Regions from separate parts of the Rhizobium sp. P1_E1 genome, predicted to be linked through region 2. Evidence: predicted binding sites of a transcription regulator. Region 2 holds the regulator's gene; the other holds the start of a gene.
What was found. The regulator PhoB, encoded in region 2, activates phosphate uptake and scavenging genes when phosphate is short. The targets are predictions, from matches to a motif close to TGTCATNNANCTGTCAT.
Positions count from the first base shown of each region.

Region 1 (9,764 bases), on a different contig from region 2:
TGCGACGATCATCCAGACGCGCCACCGCATTCCCGAAGAAAAGCTCGGGGTCGGGCAGGTGCTCGTCTACCAGGTGCCGATCCCCGAGCCGCTGCGCTTCCTCGAGCCGCGCGAGACCGAGACGCGCAAGATGCACGCGCTCGAAGAATACGGTCTCATGCATGTGAAGCTCTACGAGGATATCGCCCATAACGGCCGCATCTCGCGGACTTACGCCTATCCGGTGAAGGTCCACGGCCGCTATGTCATGGACCCGTCGCCGACGCCGAAATTCGACAATCCGAAGATGCACATGTCGGACGCGCTGCAGCTCTTCGGCGCCGGACGCGAGAAGCGCATCTATGCGGTTCCGCCCTATACCGACGTCGTCAGCCTGGATTTCGAGGACTATCCCTTCGATATCCAACGTTTCGATAAACCCTGCGCCCTTTGCGGTGCGGAGGATGTCTATCTCGACGAAGTGGTTCTCGACGACAAGGGCGGGCGGATGTTCGTCTGCTCCGACACCGATCATTGCGAAGACCGCCGCGCGCACGGACATGCCGGCGAGATGCTGGCCCGGGAGGCTGCAGAATGAGCGATACGCCCCTCCTCAAAGTCCATGACGTTTCGAAATTCTACGGCAACCGCATCGGCTGCCGCGACGTCTCCTTCGAGCTCTGGCCCGGCGAAGTGCTGGCCATCGTCGGCGAGTCCGGCTCCGGCAAGACGACGCTGCTCAACTGCCTCTCCACCCGGTTGCTGCCGAGCACCGGCAGCGTCGAATATCACATGCGCGACGGCAGCTACCGCGACCTCTACCGCATGAACGAGGCCGAGCGGCGCTTCCTGATGCGCACCGATTGGGGCTTCGTGCACCAGAATCCGGCCGATGGCCTGCGCATGACCGTCTCAGCCGGCGCCAATGTTGGCGAACGGCTGATGGCGATCGGCGACCGGCACTACGGCAAGATCCGCGCTTCGGCGATCGACTGGCTCGAACGCGTCGAGATCGACGCCGACCGCATCGACGACCAGCCGCGCGCCTTTTCAGGCGGCATGCGCCAGCGCCTGCAGATCGCCCGCAACCTCGTCACCGGGCCGCGGCTCGTCTTCATGGACGAGCCGACCGGCGGCCTCGACGTCTCAGTGCAGGCGCGCCTGCTCGATCTGGTCCGCGGCCTCGTCAACGATCTCGGTCTCTCGGCCATCATCGTCACCCACGATCTCGCCGTCGCCCGCCTGCTCTCGCACCGGATGATGGTGATGAAGGACGGCTACGTCATCGAACACGGGCTTACCGACCGCGTGCTCGACGATCCGCGCGAACCCTACACGCAGTTGCTCGTCTCCTCGATCCTGCAGGTCTGAGGTCCTAAACCAAGGAAGAAGAAATCATGGCAACGCCCCTCGTCGTTTCCGAAGTCTCGAAGAGCTTCACCATGCATCTGCGCGACGGCATCAAGCTACCTGTCGTCTCCGATGTCGCCTTCTCGGTCGCATCGGGCGAATGCGTCGTGCTCGGTGGCCCATCGGGCATCGGCAAGAGCTCGCTGCTCAAGATGATCTACGGCAATTATGCCGTCGACACCGGCCAGATCCTCATCCGTCACAATGACCGCATCGTCGATCTCGCCTCCGCCGATCCGCGCACCGTGCTCAACGTCCGCCGCGATACGCTCGGCTATGTCAGCCAGTTCCTGCGCACCGTGCCGCGCGTCGCGGCGATCGACGTGGTTGCCGAACCGCTGGTGGCACGCGGCGAGGACGCCGTCACGGCGCGGGAAAAGGCGGGCGCCCTGCTTGCCGGGCTCAATCTGCCGGAAACGCTCTGGCAGCTTCCGCCCGCCACCTTCTCCGGCGGCGAGCAGCAACGCGTCAACATCGCGCGCGGCTTCATCACCGAGCATACGATCCTGCTTCTCGACGAACCCACAGCCTCGCTCGATGCCAGGAACCGTGCCGTCGTCGTCGGCATGATCGCGGAAAAGAAGAAGGCGGGGGTGGCCCTTCTCGGCATCTTCCACGACGAAGAGGTGCGCGAAGCCGTCGCCGACCGCATCCTCGACGTCCAGCAATTCTCACCGAGAAAGATCGCTGCATGAGCCGCAAACTGGGTATCGAGCCCTATTTTCATGAGACGGCGTCCGTCAGCGATTCCACCTTCGGGCGCTATACGGAGGTCTCTGAACGCTGCCGCATCAGCGAGGCCACGTTCGGCGACTATTCCTACATCATGCAGGACGGCTCCGTCTGGTGTGCGACGATCGGCAAGTTCGTCAATATCGCCGCCGCCGTGCGCATCAACGCCACCAACCATCCGACCTGGCGCGCGACGCTGCATCATTTCACCTATCGCGCCGCCGACTACTGGCCGGATGGCGACATGGAGACGGACTTCTTCGCCTGGCGGCGCGCAAACCGCGTGACGATCGGCAACGACGTCTGGATCGGCCACGGGGCGACCATTCTGCCGGGCGTCAACGTCGGCAACGGCGCGGTGATCGGAGCCGGCGCCGTCGTCTCGAAGGACGTCGCGCCCTATACGATCGTCGGCGGCGTGCCGGCAAAGCTCATCCGCGAGCGCTTTCCAGGAGAGGTCGGCGAACGGATGGACAGGCTTTCCTGGTGGGACTGGGAGCATGACCGGCTGCGCCAGGCGCTCCCGGATTTCCGCAACCTGAGCGCGGAAGATTTTCTGTCCCGTTACGGCGTTTAAACCCCCGATATAGGGGCGGAGAATTGTGACAGGACTTACACAAATATGACATGTGAGGTTCATCAAGCGGGACTAATGCGATGCTGACCAAGGCCTGGATCGCAAGGGAAGAGCATGATGTTCGAGCTGAAGAATGTCACACGTCGTTTCGGAAAAAAGCTCGCCGTCGATTCCGTCACGCTCGCCATTCCTCAGGGCCAGATGGTCGGCATCATCGGCCGCTCCGGCGCCGGCAAGTCGACGCTGCTGCGCATGATCAACCGCCTTCAGGAGCCGAGCTCCGGCTCCATTCATTTCGCCGGCGTCGAGGTCTCCGGGCTTCGCGGCCACGCGTTGCGCAATTGGCAGCGCGACTGCGCGATGATCTTCCAGCAGTTCAACCTGGTGCCGCGCCTCGACGTCCTCACCAATGTCATGCTTGGCCGCCTCAATCATCGCTCGACGCTTATGAGCCTGCTCAACATCTTCACTCGCGAGGAACGCGTGCGTGCCATCGCGGCTCTCGAACGCCTCGGCATCGAGCAGACGGCGCTGCAGGCAGCCGGCACGCTTTCCGGCGGCCAGCAGCAGCGCGTGGCGATCGCCCGCGCGCTGATGCAGAACCCGAAGATGGTTCTCGCCGACGAGCCGATCGCCTCGCTCGATCCGCTGAACGCCAAGATCGTCATGGATGCGCTGCGCGATATCAACGAGCGCGAGGGCATCACCGTCGTCACCAACCTTCACACGCTCGACACCGCCCGCAACTATTGTGAGCGCATCGTCGGCATGGCCGGCGGCCGCGTCGTCTTCGACGGCAAGCCCTCGGAGCTGACCGCCGAAGCGGTGAAGGAAATCTACGGGACGGACAAGGACGGCGCCGGCATCGACGAAACGGTGACCTCCACATCGATCAATATCGCCCCCGAGCGGGCAGACCATCAATCCGCCGGCACACAGCCGCTGGCGCTGGCCGGCCTCTGAGAGAGGCAGCCGCGATCGAGCGCCCGCGTCAAGGGCACACTTCTTCGTAACGGGAAGGCCGGGGACACCGGTCAATAGGAGAGAACATGTTGAAGAAAGCACTCTTTGCGGCAACGGCGCTCTTCGCGCTCGCCGGCGCTGCCCACACTGCAGACCTCAAGGAATTCCGCATCGGCATCCTCGGCGGCGAAAACGAAACCGACCGCCTGCGCAACTATGCCTGCCTTGCCGACCATCTGAAGCAGGAATTCGGCTTCGAGAAGGTTTCGCTCTTCCCGGCCGCCGACTATGACGGCGTGATCCAGGGCCTGCTCGGTGGCACGCTCGACTTCGCCGAACTCGGCGCCTCCGGCTACGCCGCCGTCTACATCAAGGATTCGAAGGCTGTCACGCCGATCCTGACGACGCAGCAGAAGGACGGCTCGACGGGTTATTACTCGATCGGCCTTGCTCTGAAGTCCTCCGGCATCAAGTCCATCAAGGACGCCAAGGGCAAGAAGCTCGGCTACGCCGATCCGGATTCCACCTCCGGCTACCTCGTTCCGCTGACGCAGATCCCGAAGGACACGGGCATGCCGAACGACAAGTTCTTCGCCTCGACCCAGTTCAACGGCGGTCACGAGAACAACCTTCTCGCTGCCTATGACGGCAAGGTCGACATTGCCGTCGACGATAGCTCGGGCATCGGCGACTTCAAGGACGGCTACACCTCCGGTACCTTCCGCAAGGAAGTCGACAAGGGCGCCGTCGATCCGAACAAGCTGGTCGAAGTATGGCGTTCGCCGCTGATCCCGAACGGCCCGCTCGTCGTTCGCAACGCTCTCGGCGAAGAGTGGCAGACGAAGCTTGCAGCCTTCTTCACGGCTCTGCCGGAGAAGGATCACAAGTGCTTCGCCGCTGTCGAAGGCGGCGATTACAAGGGCTACGCGCCTGTCAAGCACGACTTCTACAATGCCGTCGTCGACGTCCGTAAAGCTGCCATCGGCGGCTGATCGAGCCGTTTCGAATGGGGGCGGCCGGCGACGGCCGCCCTCTATCTTTTGTCTACGGCGCCGCGCGTCTTAGACGCGCAAAGGACGCCGTAGCACTTCGAATTGCTGCATAATTCTATCCTCAAATCGATTCCGATTTGGGGATAGAATTATGAAGTAGGCGAGGCGTTGATGACTATTGCCGATACACACCCGCACATGCAGAGCACCAAGGAGATCGGCACCGCCTGGGACCGGATGGTCGCCAAGCGCCGCTTCTATACCGTCCTCGGCCTGGTTATCCTGATTGCGGCTTTCGTCAGCTCCGTCCGCTTCGCCGACGAGAGCAATGCCGGCCATTTCTTCGACCGTCTGCCGCATCTCTTCGACTTTCTGAGCTGGCTCATCCCCAGGGATTGGCACGACGTCTGGCGCGCGCTGTTTGACATAGCGAGCGTCAACGACAAGGGCGGCGAGGAATTCAACTTCGACAGGGGCCGTGTCTACGTCTGGGGCGCCTTCTACATTCCCGAATATTTCGAGCTGATGATCGTCACCATCAACGTCGCGCTGATCTCGACGATCGTCGCCTTCGTCTTTGCCGTCCCATTGAGCTTCTTTGCTGCGCGCAACCTGACGAATTCATGGCCGTTGCGCATCTTCACCAAGCGGCTGATGGAGTTCCTGCGGGCCTTCCCTGAAATCGTCATTGCCGGGCTGTTTTCGGCGATCCTGTCGATCGGGCCGGTCGCCGCCATCATCGCCATCACCCTGCACACGATCGGCGCGCTCGGCAAGCTCTTCTACGAAGTGGCCGAAAATATCGACATGAAGCCTCACGAGGGTATGAAAGCCGTCGGCGCCAACTGGTGGGAACGCGTGCGCTTTGCCGCCCTGCCGCAAGTGCTGCCGAATTTCACCTCCTATGCGCTGCTGCGCCTTGAGATCAACGTGCGCGCCTCGACCATCATCGGCGCCGTCGGCGGTGGCGGGATCGGCGAGGAACTGAAGCTCTCGATTTCGCGCGGCTTCGGCGCCAAGACGGTAGCGCTCGTTCTGCTGCTGTTCGTGACGATCGTCGCCGTCGACCAGTTCTCCGCATGGCTGCGCCGCCGCCTCGTCGGCGAGCACGCCTTCCTCCTGCAACATTGAGGCCGCCATGACGGTGATCGACGCAAACCGCATGCATGAGATAGAAACGCGCTATCCGGAATATTTCCACCGGTCGTTCCGCCAGCGTTTCGGCGGGCTGATGATCCTCATCGCAACGCTGCTCTACAGCCTCTATGCCGTCTGGTTCTTCGACCTGCCCAAGCTTTTTGCCGAAGCCCATTGGGAGCGCGTCGGCATCTATCTCAGCCAATGGGTGAGCTACGACGTTCAGCCGGAATTCCGCATTGGGGATGACGGCTCGATCGACATCCGTTATCCGCGTTTCTCGCCGCTCGGCGACAATCCGCACCCGGACTGGCTGGTCAACAATCCCGACGGCAGCATCACCGTTTCGATCAGCGGCACCGGCGGCAGCGTCACCGTTTCGAAGAGCGAGACTATCGTCACCGCGCATGGCGTCAGCGTCCCGGTGGAAGTTTCGAGCGGCGCGCCGAAAGTCGTCGGACCGGTACCCGGCTGGATGACAGTCTATGATGACAACGTGCTGGCGGATCTCGGCTTTGCCGGCAATGTCAGCATCTCAGTCGACCGGGTGAAGATCCGCAAACGTTTCATCGGCTGGGCGAATTTCATCTTCGACACGCAATCATCCTTCTTCGACAAGCCGGTCGGCGAGGTCGTCGGCCTCATCGTCTCCGGTCCGCGCATCAAGCCCGACCAATCCAACCTGTCGCTCGCCTTCGACGATATCTGGAACAACAGCGAATGGCAGCACGGCGACGTCTGGACCAAGCTTTTCCAGACGATCGTCATGGCGTTCCTCGGAACGCTGCTCGGCTCGCTTACCGCCTTTCCGCTCGCCTTCCTGGCAGCGCGCAATATCACGCCGAACCGCTTGCTGAACCAGGTCCTGAAGCGCTTCTTCGATTTCCTGCGCTCGGTCGATATGCTGATCTGGGCGCTGTTCCTGACGCGCGCCTTCGGGCCCGGCCCGCTCGCCGGCAGCGGTGCGATCTTCCTCACCGAGACCGGCACGCTCGGCAAGCTCTATTCCGAAGGCCTCGAGAATATCGACAACAAGCCGCGGGAAGGCATCAAATCAACAGGCGCTCAGACCGTGCTCGTTCATCGTTATGGCATTATGCCGCAGATCGTTCCCGTCTTCGTCAGCCAGACGCTCTACCAATGGGAATCGAACGTGCGCGGCGCGACCATTATCGGCGCTGTCGGCGCCGGCGGCATCGGCCTCAAGCTGTGGGAGGCCATGCGCACCAACGCCAACTGGGAAAACGTCGCCTACATGGTCATTCTGATCCTGATTGTCGTCTTCATTTTCGACGCCGCCTCGAACGCGTTGCGCCACCGGCTGATGGGCACGAAAGCCCACTGATCCATCCATCAAAGCAGTGGCGCCGCTGCCGCCATCATCATTCTGTCACGGAAATCTTTTAGCCGGGAGCCTGCTTGCGGTTCGCCGCCAAATCACTGCACAGTGCCCTCCCCGTTTGGACGATCTCCAGGATAAAAGCCTTGCGCTACGCTCTCTATTTCTCGCCGCCGAAGGATGATCCCCTGACCGGCGCGGCCTCGCTCTGGCTCGGCCGCCATGCTTTCACCGGCGAGACCTACCCTGCACCGGAATATGAGCAACTGGGGGCGGCAGAACAGTTCGAGCTGACCGCCGACCCGCGCCGTTACGGCTTTCACGCCACGATCAAGGCGCCCTTTTCCCTCGCCTCCTCGGTCACCGAGGAGGATCTCATGACCGTTGCCGAGGATTTTGCCCAGCGCACGCAAGCCTTCGAGATTCCTGAGCTCGTGCTCGGCCAGCTCGGCCGTTTTTTTGCCCTCGTTCCCGGTTCACTTCATCAACCTCTTCAGGATTTCGCCGCGAAGGTGGTAAGGTCCTTCGAACCGTTCCGGGCAGCGCTTTCCGAGGCCGATATGGCGCGGCGCAATCCGGAGAAGCTCAGCGACAGCCAGCGCGCCCATCTGCAGCGCTGGGGTTATCCTTACGTCATGGAGGATTTCGGCTTTCACATGACGCTGAGCGGCCAAGTGCCCGAGACACGTGCTCAGGTGATGAAAGCGATCCTGACAGAGCGTTTTGCCGATTTCATCGGCCGGCCGCTTTCGATTTCCGGCCTTGCCGTCTTCATCGAGGAGACGCGCGATGCCCCGTTCAAAGTTCATTCCTGGCTGCCGCTTGCCGGCGCCAAAAGCTGAAAGACCTGACGACATGAGCAAAGAGACCGTGTTTTCCAACGCCCGCATCGTTCTCGAGGATGACATCCTCTTAGGCTCGATCCTCATCCGCGACGGGAAGATTGCCGACATCTCCGAGGGCAACTCGGTAGCCGGCGAAGATTTCGAAGGCGACTACGTCATTCCAGGCCTTGTCGAGCTGCACACCGATCATCTCGAAGGCCATTATCAACCGCGTCCCGGCATTCGCTGGAACAAGACCGCCGCAGTTCAAGCGCATGACGCCCAGATCGTCACGTCAGGCATCACGACGGTGTTCGACTGCCTGCGCATGGGTGCGGACGAGGACGGCGGCTTCGAACATGGCGAGATGCGCGAGATGGCGGACGCCATCCAATCGGCGGAGAAGGAAGGCAGGCTGCGCGCCGAGCACCTCATCCACCTTCGCTGCGAGGTCTCGGCCGACAACGTGCTCGAACACTTCGGCGATTTCGAAAACGACCGGCATGTGCGGCTCGTCTCGCTGATGGATCATGCGCCCGGCCAGCGTCAGTTCCAGACGATGGACCAATATATCTTCTACTACCAGAAGAAGCGGGGCCTGAGCGACGAGGCTTTCGCCCGTTTCGTTGCCAAGCGTCAGGCAGAATCGGCGCGCAATTCGACGCCGCATCGCAATGCCATCGCCAAGGTCTGCGCCGAGCGCGGCATCACCGTGGCTAGCCACGATGACGCGACGCTCTCGCATGTCGACGAGGCGATCGACAACGGTGTGCGCCTGGCCGAGTTCCCGACCAGTTTCGACGCCGCCCGGGCGTCGCACGAGCACGGCATGAGCGTGCTGATGGGCGCGCCGAACATCGTGCGCGGCAAATCCCATTCCGGCAACATCGCCGCCCGCGACCTTGCCGAGATGGGCGTGCTCGACGTGCTTTCCTCCGACTACGTGCCGCTCAGCCTGCTGCATGCGCCCTTCATTCTCGCCGATGAGGTGGAGAGCATCAGCCTGCCGAAGGCGATCGCCATGGTGACGTCGACGCCCGCCCGCACCGTCAGCCTCGACGATCGCGGCCGGATCGCAACCGGGCTGCGCGCCGATCTTGTCCGCGTCCATCGTTCGCACGGCGTGCCGGTGACACGCTCCGTCTGGCGCCAGGGACGCCGTGTCGCATGATGCCGCACGAACCCCACGCAGGAGCCGGTGCCGAGCGCGGCATCATGGTCGTTGTCGTCGGTCCGAGCGGTGCTGGCAAGGACACGCTGATGAACCTCGCCGCCCGGCGTTTTGCCGGCCGTGAGAACGTGCATTTCGTCCGCCGCGTCATCACCCGCCACCGCGATGCCGGCGGCGAGGACCATCTTTCCGTCTCCCTCCAAGGGTTTGCCGCCATGGAGCAATCAGGCTCCTTCGCCGTCTGGTGGGAAGCGCACGGCCTGAAATACGGTATTCCCGCCGAGGTCTCGGTGGCGCTGTCCAGAGGCCATGTCGTTGTCGCCAACGGCTCGCGCTCGGCGCTTCACCGCTTCCAGGCGGCCTTCCCGCGGCTGAAGGTCATCAACGTCACCGCCCGCCCCGAAGTGCTTGCCGGCCGGCTGGAGGCTCGCGGACGCGAGACGCATGAAGATATCATGGCCCGGCTCGCCCGCGGACCGCTGACGGTGCGCGGCGAATATGACGTGGTGGAGCTCGACAATAGCGGCTCGCTCGAAGAGGCCGAGCAGAAGATGATCGAGATCCTGGACGGATTGCTGACCAAGGCGCATTGACCAGGCTCGAGGGAAAAGGCATGCGCGCCATCAAAGTGGCCGACTAC
Region 1 covers NZ_JBFUAY010000001.1:257,671-267,434, forward strand. The annotation lists gene AC1D1Z_RS01345 (alpha-D-ribose 1-methylphosphonate 5-phosphate C-P-lyase PhnJ) at 1-577, shown strand, start outside; gene phnK (phosphonate C-P lyase system protein PhnK) at 574-1,350, shown strand; gene phnL (phosphonate C-P lyase system protein PhnL) at 1,377-2,084, shown strand; gene AC1D1Z_RS01360 (DapH/DapD/GlmU-related protein) at 2,081-2,698, shown strand; gene phnC (phosphonate ABC transporter ATP-binding protein) at 2,816-3,661, shown strand; gene phnD (phosphonate ABC transporter substrate-binding protein) at 3,748-4,653, shown strand; gene phnE (phosphonate ABC transporter, permease protein PhnE) at 4,825-5,784, shown strand; gene phnE (phosphonate ABC transporter, permease protein PhnE) at 5,792-7,135, shown strand; gene AC1D1Z_RS01385 (DUF1045 domain-containing protein) at 7,276-7,971, shown strand; gene AC1D1Z_RS01390 (alpha-D-ribose 1-methylphosphonate 5-triphosphate diphosphatase) at 7,985-9,124, shown strand; gene phnN (phosphonate metabolism protein/1,5-bisphosphokinase (PRPP-forming) PhnN) at 9,121-9,717, shown strand; gene AC1D1Z_RS01400 (GrpB family protein) at 9,738-9,764, shown strand, end outside.
Region 1: AC1D1Z_RS01385 (DUF1045 domain-containing protein) is a predicted target of PhoB. The motif match lies at 7,168-7,184, and genes of this name have one in related genera.

Region 2 (9,764 bases):
GCTGGTTGCCTTTGCCCTTGGCATCACGCTGTTCTGCATCACGCTTTGCCTCAATATCTACGCGCTCTACATCGTGCGCAAATACCGGGAGCAGTACGAATGACGGATATTGTTTCTCCCACTTCAGGCGTCACGGTTTCCAAGGCGCCAGTGCGCCGCGATATCGGCATCAAGCGCCGCTACGCCGCCGAGCGCCGGTTCCAGGCCTATGGCATCGCCGCCATCACCTTCGGCCTCGTCTTCCTCTTCATCCTGTTGTGGACGGTGATCGGCAAAGGCTACACCGCCTTCCAGCAGACGGCGATTACCCTGCCGATCGAATTCTCCGAGAAGACGATCGACCCGAACAATAAGCGTGCGACCGACCCTTCGGTGCTGATCGCCGCCAACTACCCGGTTCTCCTACGCGACGCGATCGTCAAGCAGCTGAACGTCAATGCCGCAAGCCGTCCCGATGTGCGCGATGCATCCGCGATGCTCTCCAAGGGTGCGCCGGTCCAGCTGCGCGACATGGTCGTCGCCGATCCGTCGATCATCGGCAAGACGGTCAACGTCACGGTACTCGCCGACGCCAATGTCGACAGCGCCAACAAGGGCCAGATCGATCTGTCGGTCGATGAGAAGAACCGCAAGGTCAACGACAAGCAGGTTGCCTGGATGAACGAGCTGAAGGCGAGCGGCGCTCTCCACAAGCAGTTCAACACCGGCCTCTTCGTCAATGGCAATTCCAGCCGTCCGGAGGCCGCAGGCCTTGGCGTCGCCCTGATCGGCTCGCTCTACCTGATGCTGATCGTGCTCGTGCTCGCTCTGCCGATCGGCGTCGCCGCCTCGATCTATCTCGAGGAGTTCGCGCCGAAGAACAAGCTGACGGACCTGATCGAGGTCAACATCAACAACCTCGCCGCGGTTCCCTCGATCGTCTACGGCCTGCTCGGTCTTTCCGTCTTCATCAACTTCATCGGCCTGCCGCGCTCGGCTTCGCTGGTCGGTGGCCTGGTGCTGACGCTGATGACCCTGCCGACGATCATCATCGCGACGCGTGCGGCGCTGCGCGCCGTGCCGCCGTCGATCCGTGCCGCAGCGCTCGGCCTCGGGGCGTCGAAGATGCAGATGGTGTTTCACCATGTTCTGCCGCTCGCCATGCCCGGCATCCTCACCGGCACGATCATCGGCCTGGCGCATGCGCTCGGCGAAACCGCGCCGCTGCTCTTGATCGGCATGGTCGCCTTCGTCGCCAACGCGCCGACGACACCGCTCGATCCCTCGACGGCTCTGCCCGTGCAGGTCTATATGTGGGCCAACGAGGCCGAACGTGCCTTCGTTGAGCGTACTTCGGGTGCCATCATCGTCCTGCTCCTGTTCCTGATCGTCATGAACATGGGCGCCATCCTCTTGCGTCGTCGCTTCGAGCGCCGCTGGTAAACGGAGTTAAACATCATGAACATGTTGACAGAAGCTGCAGTTGAAAAGGCGCTGGATCACAAGATGAGCAACGTCCCGTATAAGATGATCGGAAAGGATGTCTCGGTTTACTACGGCGAAAAGCGCGCGCTTTTCGATGTGAACCTGAACATCCGCGAAAACACCGTAACCGCCCTGATCGGCCCGTCTGGCTGCGGCAAGTCGACCTTCCTGCGCAGCCTCAACCGCATGAACGACACGATCGACGGCTGCCGCGTCACCGGCAAGATCACGCTTGATACCGACGATATCTATGATCCCGATATCGACGTCGTCGAACTTCGCGCCCGCGTCGGCATGGTCTTCCAGAAGCCGAACCCGTTCCCGAAGACGATCTATGAAAACGTCTCCTACGGCCCGCGCATCCATGGCCTTGCCAAGTCGAAGGCCGATCTCGACCAGATCGTCGAGACCAGCCTGCAGCGCGCCGGTCTCTGGAACGAAGTCAAGGACCGCGTGCACGAATCCGGCACCGGCCTGTCGGGCGGTCAGCAGCAGCGCCTCTGCATTGCCCGTGCCGTCGCCGTCAGCCCTGAAGTCATCCTGATGGACGAGCCCTGCTCGGCGCTCGACCCGATCGCCACCGCCAAGGTCGAGGAGCTGATCCACGAGCTGCGCGAGAACTACACGATCGTCATCGTCACCCACTCCATGCAGCAGGCCGCGCGCGTCTCGCAGCGCACCGCCATGTTCCACCTCGGCAATCTCGTCGAGGAGAACGACACCGACAAGATGTTCACCAATCCCGACGATCCGCGCACCCAGGACTACATCATGGGTCGCTTCGGCTGATCTTGGCGACACCAAGCCTTCCCGTTATTCGAGGATAAAGCCCCATGGCATCGACACATATTTTTTCTGCCTATGATGATGATTTGAAGTTCCTGTCCAGGCGGATTTCCGAAATGGGCGGCCTGGCCGAGCAGATGGTCAGCGAAGCCGTGCGCGCTCTCGTCAACGGCGATACCGCGCTGGCGCAGAAGGTCATCTCCGACGACGTGATCCTCGATCACGCCGAACGCGAAATCGGCGACAAGGCGATCGTCACCATCGCCCGCCGTCAGCCGATGGCTTCGGACCTGCGCGAAATCATGGGTTCGATCCGCATCGCCGCCGATCTCGAACGTGTCGGCGACCTCGGCAAGAACACCGCCAAGCGCGTCATCGCCGTCCAAAGCACCGGCGTTCCCCGCAAGCTCGCTCGCGGCCTCGAGCATCTGTCCGAGCTGGCGCTCGTTCAGCTCAAGGAAGTGCTCGACGTCTACACCAATCGTTCCGCCGACAAGGCGAATGCGATCCGCGAACGGGACAATGAGATCGACGCGATGTACACCTCGCTGTTCCGCGAGCTCCTGACCTACATGATGGAAGATCCGCGCAACATCACCAGCTGCACACATCTTCTCTTCTGCGCCAAGAACATCGAGCGCATCGGCGACCACGCCACCAACATCGCTGAGACGATCTATTACATGACGACAGGCGCTCAGCCGGAAGGCGACCGTCCGAAGGACGACAGCGCCAACACCGTCGGCGCGGTCACCGAATAACCGCCCACACCCCGCCACTTGCGTGCGCGCCCATCCGGGCGCGCACGAGGTCGCAGCCAATTTCTGAATTTGCGCAGGATGCATTGCTTAAATCACCCCCGGTTTAAGGATCATGCGCGAGGAGACCGACACGCATGATCCCGAGAGTTGCAGTTGTTGAAGACGAGGAAGCCCTCAGCGTGCTTCTTCGCTACAATCTCGAAGCGGAAGGCTTCGAGGTCGATACCATCCTTCGTGGCGACGAAGCCGAAATGCGGCTTCAGGAGCGCACGCCCGATCTTCTCATCCTCGATTGGATGCTGCCCGGCGTCTCCGGCATCGAGCTCTGCCGGCGTCTGCGCATGCGGCCGGAAACCGAGCGCCTGCCGATCATCATGCTGACGGCGCGCGGCGAAGAAAGCGAGCGTGTTCGCGGATTGTCGACGGGCGCCGACGATTATGTCGTCAAGCCCTTCTCGACCCCCGAGCTCGTTGCCCGCGTCAAGGCGATGCTGCGGCGCGCCCGCCCCGAGGTGCTGTCGACGGTACTGAAATGCGGTGACATCGAGCTCGACCGCGAGACCCATCGCGTCCATCGCAAGACCCGCGAAGTCCGCCTCGGCCCCACCGAATTCCGCCTGTTGGAATTCCTGATGTCGTCACCGGGTCGGGTCTTCTCCCGCTCGCAGCTTCTGGACGGCGTCTGGGGCCACGATATCTATGTCGACGAGCGCACCGTCGACGTCCATGTCGGCCGCCTGCGCAAGGCGCTGAATTTTTCCAACATGCAGGACGTCATCCGCACCGTCCGCGGCGCCGGTTATTCGATGGAAGCCTGAGGGCTTCCATTTGAGTTGCTGACAAATCCCTGGCAAAACCGCGACGTCATCCTCGGCCTCGTGCCGAGGATCTGCGCTCGGCACAAGGCCGAGCATGACGGAGGAAAACCTGAGCTTCCATCCAGCAACAAAAAAACGGGCCACTCGGCCCGTTTCTGCATTCTAACGATGGTCAGCCCGCTCAGCTGGCCCGCGCGGCTGCCCGGCGGCGTTCGTTGACCGGCTGGTAGGCAAGCTTCTGGTGGTAGCTGCAATAGGGCGAATTGTCGGGGGATTCGCAGCCGCAGAAATGGAAGTCGTCCTTCAGCGGATCGCCGACCGGCCACTTGCAGGTGCGTTCGGTCAGTTCCGTCAGGCCGAGGCGTCGGGAAATCGGCACGACCACGTTGCCTCTCGGCACGTATTCCATTTCCTCGATCGTTTCGATCTCGATCTCTTCCTTCAGCATGGTCGCGCCCTGCTGGCGGGTAACGGTGCGCGTGGCGACCCGTGAGGTGTAGTTCGGTGCGCGCGGCGCCGATGTATTGCGCTTTGGCGTTCGTGCGGCGGTGTTGGTGCCGCCAGCCTTGGCACGGCCTGGAAGGCTCAGCCGGTGCACTTTGCCGATGACCGCATTTCTGCTGACTCCGCCAAGCTGCGCAGCGATCTGGCTGGCGCTCAGTCCTTCGGCCCAAAGTTTCTTGAGTTTCTCGACCCGCTCGTCTGTCCAGTTCATGCCCTGTCTCCACCTTTTGCGTTGGTGATGGCAGAATCCCTCACCGTTGTCCCGGGAGCTCCGAAACAAGAAACGCTTGATCAATTTTGGTGACTAGTTCCGCCGCATGCAGTCTAGTAATTGATCTTTAACCTAGTGTGAGGCTGACTCCGTGACAAGAGTCGCATGAATCCGGATGAATCGAATTCGTAGTTTTCCCCAACTTGCTGCCTCTGCGTGGCATTTCTGCAATAATGCCTGTTGAAGACTGAAAATGCCGCTGTACACCCTTGCTGCATACGCTAAGGGCGCAGTTTTGTTGACATTGCAGCGCGAAAAGGAAATAGTGCCCCTCGCCGCCGCAAGGCGGCATTTTTGATTTTTCGGGCCTGGTTTCCTTAGCCGGAGTCATTGCCCGGCAACTTTGATGGAGATCGCGCCATGGCTGAAGCCGCGCCGCTTTATGACACCTATTCTCGTGCCCCGCTGCGGTTCGAGCGAGGCGAGGGCGTGTGGCTGATCACCGAAAGCGGCGAGCGATATCTCGATTTCGGCGCTGGCGTTGCCGTCACGTCAGTCGGCCACAGCAATCCGCATGTTGTGGGCGCACTGAAGGAGCAGGCCGACAAGGTCTGGCACCTGTCGAACATCTATGAGATCCCCGGTCAGGAACGTCTGGCAAAGCGGCTGACGGACGCCACCTTCGCCGACAAGGTGTTCTTCACCAATTCGGGTGCCGAGGCGCTCGAATGCGCGATCAAGACGGCGCGCCGCTATCAGTTTTCCAAGGGCCATCCCGAGCGCTTCCATATCATCACCTTCGAAGGCGCCTTCCACGGACGGACGCTGGCGACGATCGCCGCCGGCGGCCAGGAGAAATATCTCGAAGGCTTCGGCCCCAAGGCGCCGGGTTTCGATCAGGTGGCTTTCGGCGACATCGAAGCGGTCCGCGCCGCGATTACCGATGCCACGGCTGGGATTCTCATCGAGCCAGTGCAGGGCGAGGGCGGCGTCCGTCCTGCCACCACCGAATTCATGAAGGCGCTCCGCCAGCTCTGCGACGACAACGGCCTGCTGTTGATCCTCGACGAGGTCCAGACCGGCGTCGGCCGCACCGGCAAGCTCTTCGCCCATGAATGGGCGGGCGTCACCCCCGACATCATGGCTGTCGCCAAGGGCATCGGCGGCGGTTTTCCGCTCGGCGCCTGCCTTGCCACTTCAGAGGCCGCCTCCGGCATGAAGGCCGGCACGCATGGCTCGACCTATGGCGGCAATCCGCTCGCCATGGCCGTCGGCAGTGCCGTGCTCGACATCATCCTTGCCGATGGCTTCCTCCAGCATGTGCGCGACGTCGCACTGGTCTTCCGCCAGGGCCTCGCCTCGCTGAAGGATCGTTATCCCGATGTGATCGAAGATATCAGAGGCGAGGGGCTGTTGCTCGGCATCAAGGCTGCCGTTCCCTCCGCCGAACTGCTGCAGGCGATCCGCGCCGCCCATCTGCTCGGCGTACCCGCCGGCGACAACGTCATCCGCCTTCTTCCGCCCCTCGTGGTTACCGCCGAGGAAGCCCGCGAGGGCCTTGCCCGCATCGAGCGCGCCGCCGAAAGCATTCGCGCCTCCAAGGTCAAGAAGACGGCTTGAAGAGATTGCCGCCTTCGGGCGCAGCACAGGTAAGAAGACGATATGAGCCCTAAACATTTCCTCGATCTTTCGGCGGTCACATCAGCCGATCTCAGAACCATCATGAACGATGCGCTCGCCCGCAAGCAGGCCTTCAAGGCCGGCAAGGGCGACAAGCCGCTCGCCGGCAAGATGCTGGCGATGATCTTCGAGAAGCCGTCGACGCGCACCCGCGTCTCCTTCGACGTCGGCATGCGCCAGCTCGGCGGCGAAACGCTGTTCCTGTCCGGCACCGAGATGCAGCTCGGCCGCGCCGAGACGATCGGCGACACCGCCAAGGTGCTGTCACGTTATGTCGATGCGATCATGATCCGCACCACCGAACATTCGCGGCTGGTCGAGCTTGCCGAGCATGCGACCGTGCCTGTGATCAATGCGCTGACGGATGACACCCATCCTTGCCAGATCATGGCCGACATCATGACCTTCGAAGAGCACCGCGGCCCGATCAAGGGCAAGACCATCGCCTGGACCGGCGACGGCAACAATGTGCTGCATTCGCTGGTCGAGGGTGCCGCGCGTTTCGGCTACCGCATGAACATGGCCGTACCCCTTGGCTCCGAGCCCAAGGATCACTATCTGAACTGGGCCCGCAATGAGGGCGCCGAAATCATGCTCTGCCATGATGCCGACCGTGCGGTCGCCGGCGTCGATTGCGTGGTGACCGATACCTGGGTCTCCATGAATCAGGAACATCGGGCCCGGGGTCACAATGTCTTCCAGCCTTATCAGGTCAACGCGGCCTTGATGGCGAAAGCCGGCAATGATGCATTGTTCATGCATTGCCTGCCCGCCCATCGCGGTGAGGAAGTGACGGACGAAGTGATCGACGGTCCGCAATCCGTGGTCTTCGATGAGGCGGAAAACCGTCTTCATGCGCAGAAGTCGATTCTTGCTTGGTGCCTGGGCGCGATCTGAACCATAATCGGACGTCGCGAGTCACAAACTCGCGACCGCGTGAGCGAAGGGCACGCTGGCCCATCGCTCTAAACTAGGAGTGAAAGCCATGGCAGAAGCTGCAGCCGCCCTCGGCCAGTTTGATTTCGCCGGCGATGACCATGTCGTCCCCTTCCAGGTGGAGGGGCTGGATGTGCGCGGCCGCGCCGTCCAGCTCGGCCCGATGCTCGATGCGATCCTCGAGCGCCATCATTATCCCGCACCCGTTGCCCGGCTGCTTGCCGAAGTCGTCGTGCTGACGGTGTTGCTCGGCACCTCGCTGAAGTTCGACGGCAAGTTCACGGTGCAGACCAAGGGCGATGGCCCGGTCGATCTCCTCGTCGCCGATTTCTCGACGCCGGAAAATGTCCGCGCCTATGCCCGTTTCGATCAGGCGCTGCTCAACAAGGCGATCGAGTCTGGTGAAACCGAGCCGGAGCAACTGCTTGGCAAGGGCGTGCTCGCCTTCACCATCGACCAGGGCAAGTTCAGCCAGCCTTACCAGGGCATCGTCGCGCTCGACGGCACTACGCTCGAAGAAATTGCCGGCGTCTATTTCCGCCAGTCGGAGCAGATCCCGACGCGCGTCCGCCTTGCCGCCGCTGAACTCTTCGATCGTGACGATGCCGGCAAGCCGCGCCATCGCTGGCGGGCAGGCGGCCTCGTCGCCCAGTTCCTGCCGGAAGCGCCGGAGCGCATGCGCCAGCCGGATCTCCACGGCGGCGACGGCGACACCGGCAACCGCCCGCATGGCGAGGACGATGCCTGGGTCGAAGCCCGTTCGCTAGTCGAGACCATCGACGCCGATGAACTCACCGACCCGCTTGTCGGTACCGAACGGCTGCTGTTTCGCCTGTTCCACGAGCGCGGCGTGCGCGTCTATGAACCGCGCGCCGTCTTTGATCGCTGCAGCTGCTCGCGCGACAAGATCAAGGGTGTGCTGAAGGGTTTTTCGGCCGAAGAGATCGAAGCCAGCCAGGAAGATGGCGAGATCGCCGTCACCTGCGAATTCTGCTCGACCACCTACCGCTTCGAGCCGGCCGAGCTTCAGCCGGCCGAATAGTTCTGAAAAGAGGCGGTGCGCTATCGCCTCAGTTAAGCACGCGCAGCAGCCCGGGGGAATCCAGCGAGAAGGCGGGGATGTCGACATCGAACATCTCGCCTTCATCCGTTTCCATTTGGTAATGGCCGAACATCAGCCCTGAGGGCGTGTCGAGCGGGCAGCCGGAGGAGTATTCGTAGGTGTCGCCGGGGCTGAGCCGCGGCTGCTCGCCGACGACGCCGGGACCGGTGACCTCGTCCACCTGTCCGTTCTGGTCGGTGATGTTCCAGTAACGGTTGACCAGGCGAACGGCGATGCCGGAATTGTTGCTGATAACAATCCGGTAACCCCAGACATAACGATCGTCGTCCGGATCGGATTGCTCCTCCAGATAGAACGGTTCGACTACAACTTCGATGTCTCTTGTGAGGGCGCGATACATGCCTTGCACCTTAGTCAAGATATGTTACCCGTATCTTATAAGAGGCCCTGTCCGTCAAGAAACGGAACAATTATCATCGCTGAAACGGCTATGGTTCGAAGGGTTTTCGATCGTTAAGCCTAATTGTCAGTGTTAATTCCGGTTCGGAACGCCGCGGCGGGCAAACTTGTTCCCCCGGCCTCACTTTGTGAGATCCGGCACGGCCGAACCCCAAATGAGGTCCGGCCGCCTTTATCCCTAGGTCAGGCCGAAACCTTGGCAAGCGCCCGCGCGAAATCCTCGATCAGGTCGTCGGTATCCTCGATGCCGGCCGAAAGGCGGACCGTACCAGGCGAGATGCCGAGTTCGGCGCGCGCCTCTTCCGTCAGGTTCTTGTGCGTCGTCGTCGCCGGATGGGTGATCAGGCTCTTGCTGTCGCCGAGATTGTTGGAGATTTTGACGATCTCAAGCGCGTTCTGCAGCGCGAAGGCCGCATCCTTGCCGCCCTTCAGCTCGAAGGCGACCAGCGTCGAGCCGCCGGTCATCTGCTTGGCGATGATATCGGCCTGCGGATGGTCCTTGCGGCCGGGATAGATCACCTTGGCGATCTTGCCTTGCTCGGCCAGGAAATCGGCGATCTTCGCCGCATTCTCGGTCTGCTGGCGCACGCGCAGCGGCAGCGTCTCGATGCCCTTCAGCAAAGTCCAGGCGTTGAACGGCGACATCGCCGGGCCGGTATGGCGGAAATAGTCGTGCAGGTTCTCGTCGATCCATTCCTTGTCGGAAAGGACAACGCCGCCGAGGCAGCGGCCCTGGCCGTCAATATGCTTGGTGGCGGAATAGACGACGATATGGGCGCCGAGCTCCAAGGGCTTCTGGAAGAGCGGTGTCGCAAAGACGTTGTCGACGACGACCTTGGCGCCGATCTGGTTGGCGAGCTTGGCGACGCCTGCGATATCGATCACTTCGAGCGTCGGGTTGGTCGGGCTTTCCAGGAAGAACACCTTGGTCTTCGCCGTGATCGCCTTTTCCCAGTTCGCAAGATCCCGGCCGTCGATCAGCGTGCAATCGATGCCGTATTTCGGCGCCAGCGTCTCGACGACCCAGCGGCAGGAGCCGAAGAGGGCACGTGCAGCGACGATATGATCGCCGGCCTTCAGCT
Region 2 covers NZ_JBFUAY010000006.1:91,553-101,316, reverse strand. The annotation lists gene pstC (phosphate ABC transporter permease subunit PstC) at 1-103, shown strand, start outside; gene pstA (phosphate ABC transporter permease PstA) at 100-1,422, shown strand; gene pstB (phosphate ABC transporter ATP-binding protein PstB) at 1,438-2,253, shown strand; gene phoU (phosphate signaling complex protein PhoU) at 2,298-3,011, shown strand; gene phoB (phosphate regulon transcriptional regulator PhoB) at 3,146-3,829, shown strand; gene AC1D1Z_RS04655 (GcrA family cell cycle regulator) at 4,011-4,544, opposite strand; gene AC1D1Z_RS04650 (aspartate aminotransferase family protein) at 4,965-6,164, shown strand; gene argF (ornithine carbamoyltransferase) at 6,207-7,121, shown strand; gene AC1D1Z_RS04640 (Hsp33 family molecular chaperone) at 7,210-8,202, shown strand; gene apaG (Co2+/Mg2+ efflux protein ApaG) at 8,231-8,623, opposite strand; gene AC1D1Z_RS04630 (O-succinylhomoserine sulfhydrylase) at 8,866-9,764, opposite strand, start outside.